Bdellovibrio bacteriovorus: one gene and its partner. The protein of the gene in region 1 interacts with the protein of each later gene in a pairwise test. Links are inferred from orthologs where the notes say so. Each region holds a gene or a part of one and is shown on either strand. Other genes may lie near its edges.

Region 1 (3,222 bases):
TGTCGCGCACAGGCTGATGGCATCGACCCCGCCAGAAGTCCCCGGCAGTGGAGAATAATAAGAAACAATACCGGTCTTGTCCTGATTGGCCATGACCATGCAATAGCGGACGTCATTATCCAGTCCGTCGATGCGGTTGTCTCTTTCAGGGTCCACCAGTTGGATATAACTGGAGGCATTTGAAATGCGCGCAATAGTGGTGTTGTCATCCTCGCCATCCAGTTGCTTTTCATAGAAAAACACGGGACCAGCGTATTCAATGCCTGGTGCCGTGCTGGCAGGATAATCATCCGCTCGCGCCAGTTGGTCGGCATAAATCTTTTCATCCCCACGATAGGCACTGAAATAACAGTAACCCGAGCCTGCAGGAATTGTGATGTCATCGGTCGGACAGTTGGTATAGACCCAGTCGGAGCCGTCGGTTTTTGCCACACGCCCCATCACCTTGAATGTCATCAAATCGTTGGTGGTTGTGGAATCCGTTGTGGTTTTAAAGCCCACAGAAAGTTCACCGCTGAAGTCCGCCACGCATCCACCGCTTTGCCCCAGCTTCTGGCACAGCTCACCCCAGGTGACCTGCACATTCAAAATACCATCCGCCAAAGTCGGATTGATGGAAGGGGTCAGCGTGTCTTCACCCACTTTAATGATGGCATCAGCCAAGACAGCCGACGTGTTGCTGGATTGAACACGGATCGTGATACGAAGGTTGTTATAGGCATTTTTCTTATTGCACGGCCACAGTTTGGAACTGGAAACCGTTTCGCCACTGCAACTGTCGCAAGTCGCAGTGGAATTCGCATCCGCCGTGCAAGTTCCGGCAAAGCCCGCATACAGCGTGGTTTTGGTTTCCGTTGTTGCCAGATCAATGCGAGAAGCCCCATCCACAGAAACAAGTGTGATCGTGGCCAGAGCCGGAGCAGAAAGCAGCAGTCCCCCCAGCAAGGTGGAAAGTGCAAACGTTCTAAGGTGATGCTGATATCCCGTCCATGGAAGTCTCATCCTTTAATCGAACCATGCTAAGGTCCGGAAGTCAAAAAATGCCCCCCGCCCCGACCTAGGTCGGCACCGCCCGGCAGTGCTGGAGCGCCGGCAGGCGCGCAAGCTGAAGCAGCTTCAAATTAAAAAGGCCATCGTCAGATGGCCTTTTTATCAGCTGAAGAAGATCTTTTCCGCGATCTGGATGCCGTTCAGGGCGGCTCCTTTGCGGATGTTGTCGGAAACAACCCACATCAGCCACATCTTTGGATTTTCCGGGTCGCGGTGAACACGGCCCACATAGACCGGGTCTTTGCCAGAAACATCGCGGGCCAAGGGATAAACGCTTTTCTTGGGTTCATCCTGAACTACGATGCCTTCCTGCCCCTGAAGGGCCGCCATGACTTCGTCACGGCTGACGGATTTGTTCAAAGTCACCCACACGGATTCACTGTGAGCATTCAAAGCCGGGATACGCACGGTGAATGCGGACACCTTTAGATCTTTTTGACCCAAAATCTTGCGGGTCTCTTTCATGATCTTCACTTCTTCGCTGCAGTAACCTTCATCGTTGAAGGAACCAATCTGGGGAATGCAGTTGAACAAAATAGTGTGCGGGAATGTTTTTGGATCTGTCGGTTTCTGATGGTTGGAGGTCTGTTCGATCAATTCGTCATGACCGCCCTGACCAGCTCCGCTCACCGCCTGGTATGTGCTGACACGCACTTCTTCCAGACCGAATTTTTCAAGCAACGGTTTCAACGCCACCACCAACTGAATGGTGGAGCAGTTTGGATTGGCGATGATCTGAGGTTTGGAATCCTTGTTCACCAGATCGCCGTTCACTTCCGGAACGATCAACACGGTGTTGGGATCCATGCGGAAGGCAGCCGAGTTGTCCACGGCAAAAGCCCCTGCCGCCACAGCCTTCGGGGCCCATTCAGCAGAGATGTCGTCTCCGGAAGAGAAGAAAACCAGATCCAGCCCGTCAAAGCAGCCGTCCTTCAAAACCTGACAAGGCCATTGCTGGCCTTGCAGTTCAATTTTCTTACCCAGAGAGTTTTCAGAAGCAAAGGGGCGCAGTTCTGCAATTGGGAAGCTGCGCTCTGACAGGATGTTCATGAAGGTTTGGCCGACCATTCCGGTCGCGCCAACCACACCGACTTTAAGTTTTCTTTTCATCTTTCTTCGCCTCTTCTTCCTCTTCTTCGAGGACCAGATCGCTTTCATGCACAGATGCAGGAGCGTACACACTTGGCTTGATCTTACGGATGTTTTTTCCAAGTTTGAAGACACCGAAAACAGCGCCCAAAACCGCGTAAGCCATGAAGAGAACGAACAGCATTACTTCCGGACGAAGTGCCACGACAACCAGAACACCGACACCCAGAATCAGGTAACGGAACGGCAGACGCTCTTTCAAATCCAGATCTTTAAAGCTGCGGAAGCGGAAGTTGGATACCATCACCAACGCCAGCAAAATAGTCATCACCAGCAAACCATAGTTGCCCAGCGGTTCCAATTCCAGATCCTGGAATGCCAGAACGGAAGACGCCACGATCCCCGCCGCCATTGGGATCGGCAGACCCTGGAAGTAGTTCTTTTCAACCACGTTCGCCTGAACATTGAAACGCGCCAAACGAAGCGCACCGCAAGCCACGAACAGGAAACACGCCACCCAGCCCAAGCGACCAAACGGCTGCAAAGCCCACAAGAACAACAGCGTGCCCGGAGCCATACCGAAACTGACCAGGTCACACAAAGAATCGTATTCCGCACCGAATTTGCTGGTGGAACGGGTCAAACGCGCCAAGCGGCCGTCCAACTGGTCAAACACCGCCGCGACAACAATCGCGTAAGCTGCGTAAAGATAGTTACCTTTGATGGATTGGATGACGGCAAAGAAACCAGAGAACAAATTCCCTGTGGTCATCAAATTTGGAAGAATATAAATGTACATCGCCAAGCGCTGAGCTTTGGCATCGTCAGAATCAATTTTATCAAGATGAGTATCAGTAGCCATTTTTCGTCCACCTAAGCTAGAAAATGTATGCGGTTGGAGTGGCGGAAAAGACCCGTCTCCAACCTCAACGACATTAGCTTACGGCTGCGAAAAATCCAAAGAAATAAAACAGGATAGTCAATCCGACAGCGCTCATCAGAGGCAAAGTCAGATTGTCATCAAGCTTGGCAACAGGAATCAATTCAGCAAAAGCTCCCACCAAACCGGCAAACAAGCTGACC
Region 2 (2,931 bases), 2.2 Mb from region 1 along the record:
ACTGCCCGCTTTCACGAATTCTTCCACATAGCGTTCAGGCTCTTCAATCATCAGATGCACATCCAAAGGAAGTGGCGACACTTTTTTAAGCGCCTTTACCACCGGAATACCAATGGTGATATTCGGCACAAAGCGTCCGTCCATCACGTCGACGTGAATCCAGTCCGCACCGGCCTGAGCCACGGCCTTGATCTCTTTTTCAAGATTGGCAAAGTCCGCCGACAAAATGGAAGGAGCCACCATCTTAGACGCCAAGCTGATCCCCCACTTTCAAGGCATGACCTTTCAGGAAATCAGCAATCGCCATGCGGTTGCGGCTTTCCGGCTGAACTTCAAACAATTGCAAAACACCGTCACCGGTTGCCACCGAAATGTGGTCGTCGTGAATGGCGGTGATCGTACCAGGCTTGGCACTGCCGATAGAGCCACCATCACGCGTGACTGTGGCTCTGTGCAGTTTCAATTTCTTACCCTGCAACAAAGTGTACGTCCCCGGCCCGTAAACAAAGCCGCGGATCTTTCCGTCGATGGCTTTGGCGGACGTGTTCCAGTCGATCTGGGATTCCATCTTTTCGATTTTTTTCGCCATCGTCACCTTCGATTCATCCTGAGGTGTCGGCGCTAGATTGCCACGAACATAATCCATCAGTTCCACTTGCAGAAGTTCTGCCCCCAACTGGGCCAGCACATCATGCAACTGCAAAGCGTTCATGTCCGGAGTGATTTTCACACGACGAATGCCAATGATGTCACCGGCATCCAGTTTCTTAACCATCTTCTGCAGGGTCACGCCACTTTCGACGTCTCCGGCTTCGATAGCTCTTTGGATCGGAGCCGCCCCACGCCAGCGTGGCAAAACAGATCCGTGCACATTCACACAACCAAAGCGGAATGAATCCAAAAATTCCTGAGTCAGGATCTGGCCAAAGGCCACCACCACCGCCACCTCAGCTCCCCAGGTTTTGATTTCCTGAAGCATCAGTGGATTCGCTTTCAACGACTCAGGCGCCAAAACCTTTAGGTTGTGGGCTTGAGCCAGAGCTTTTACGGGACTTGGAGTCAGTTGGAGTTTACGACCGGCAGGGCGGTCAGGCTGGGTGACAACACCCACGACCTCAAAGTGCTCATCAGACAACAGAGCTTTCAAAGAGGTCACGGCAAATTCAGGGGTTCCTAGAAAACAGACGCGGACCTTGCTCACACTTCACACTTTTCTTCGTCAGCTGTTGTAGCATCCCCTTCTTTTTCTTTTTTAACAGGGTAGCCGTACTTCTTGATTTGATTTTTGATTTTGTTGCCTTTGACGAAGCTCAGGTGATCGATGAACAAAGTGCCTTCAAGGTGATCCATTTCGTGCTGCATGCAGATCGCAAGCAGACCGTCGGTTTTCACGATGTACTCTTTGCCATTCACATCGAAAGCTTTCATTTCGATGTAGTTGTAGCGTTCCACTGTTTCGTAATAGCCAGGGATGGACAGACAGCCTTCATCGAAAGTGGTCTTGCCTTCGCCTTTGACGATTTCTGGATTGATCAGAATCAGCGGTTGTTTTACCGCCGCTTCCAGTTCGGTCATTTCTTCGTATTTGTAGCGGCGGCCCTTTTCGTCTTTGGGACGAGTGTCGATCACCACCATGCGAACCAGCTCACCCACTTGCGGGGCTGCCAGACCGATCCCGTTGGCGTGGTACATGGTTTCAACCATGTCTTCAGCCAATTTGGCGATTTCAGGTCCAAAAGTCTTCACCGGCTGCGAAACTTCACGCAACTTCGGGTCTGGGAATGTGAGGATTTTCATGATCATAAGGGCCTCCGGGAGGCCCCCATTATATCAGCGTTTCAGCTTTTTGAGAAGAACGAAGGCCACGATCAACATAACTATGTTGGGAGCCCAGGCAGCCGCCACCGGAGGCAGGGTCCCGTGCTGCCCTAAAGTGATTCCCGAGGAATAAAACACGTAATAGGCGAACACCAGGGCCAGACAGATCCCGACATTCAGCATGGTGCCCCCGGACCGGGCCCGCCCCACACTGAAAGGAATACCCAATAGGCACATGACAAGGCCGGCAAAGGCGAAGCTGATTTTGGAATGATAGTCCACCTCATAGGCCACGGTATCCAGGCCGGCGGCCTTGTTCTTGTCGATGAAATGTTCCAGCTCTTTTTGCGACATCATGTCGGCGGTCTGACCGGCGCTTTGCAGGTCCTTGGAATCCTCGGCCATCACGATGCTTTTGGTCTTAAACGGACTAGTCAGCGGGAAGCTTGAGTCCTTGTTAAAGATCGTCACTGTCCCCTGCTCCAGCAGCCACTGGGCCCCTTGGATTTTCACCTGAGCGGCTGTGATCATCTGCACCAGATCCCATTCGTCGCTGAAGAAGTACATCGTCAGACCTTGCGCCCCATCCCCTTTTGCATTCAGGGTTTTGATATTGAAGATGGAGTTTTTGGAACGATACCAGATACGGTCCGTACGGATCGTGGAAAAACGGTGCGGCTCTTTTTTCAGGTCATAGTACAGAATGTAATTCTTTTGCTTGGTCGCGCGGGGCAAAACCCGGTCCGCGGCCATGTACCCCAAAGCCGAGATCACCGCCACCAACAAAAGCATCGGCACCGCGATACGAATCAGGCTCATCCCACTGGCAAATAACGCAACGAGTTCATTGGCCTTATTCAGGCTGGTCAAGGTCAGGATCACCCCCAGCAAACAGGCCACCGGCAACAGTTGTGAGATGATTCCAGGGAAGGAATAGAGGTAATAATTCACCAATGCCGAGGGAGCAACGTCCTTGTAGTTGACCATTGTGGACATCGCGTCAACCGCGGTAAACAGAGTCAAAAACACCAGAAGGCCACCCACGAAGTAACCTACGAAGAGCCAAGCTGTATAACGATCGATCCTATTCACGGCAAATCCCTTAAACTCATT

What was found. Proteins that work in one complex are often made in the same cells at the same time.
Region 2: the proteins of B9G79_RS15910 (region 1) and def interact in binary tests that used the Escherichia coli proteins (3 or more experiments, as listed by UniProt). The link is inferred for Bdellovibrio bacteriovorus from one-to-one orthologs.

The regions. Positions count from the first base shown.
Region 1 is NZ_CP020946.1:3,312,669-3,315,890, forward strand. The notes cover bases 157-3,118. They hold B9G79_RS15910 (aspartate-semialdehyde dehydrogenase), read right to left. Parts: upstream 2,161-3,118; coding sequence 1,153-2,160; downstream 157-1,152. Other genes in these bases: B9G79_RS15905 (CFI-box-CTERM domain-containing protein), read right to left, coding at 157-1,002; pssA (CDP-diacylglycerol--serine O-phosphatidyltransferase), read right to left, coding at 2,144-3,001; B9G79_RS15920 (diacylglycerol/polyprenol kinase family protein), read right to left, coding at 3,075-3,118. Also shown: more of B9G79_RS15905, read right to left, coding at 1-156; more of B9G79_RS15920, read right to left, coding at 3,119-3,222.
Region 2 is NZ_CP020946.1:1,121,307-1,124,237, reverse strand. It holds def (peptide deformylase), read right to left. Parts: upstream 1,804-2,931; coding sequence 1,198-1,803; downstream 1-1,197. Other genes in the region: lptG (LPS export ABC transporter permease LptG), read right to left, coding at 1,831-2,910; fmt (methionyl-tRNA formyltransferase), read right to left, coding at 245-1,201; rpe (ribulose-phosphate 3-epimerase), read right to left, coding at 1-243. UniProt on the Escherichia coli protein: Removes the formyl group from the N-terminal Met of newly synthesized proteins. Requires at least a dipeptide for an efficient rate of reaction. N-terminal L-methionine is a prerequisite for activity but the enzyme has broad specificity at other positions.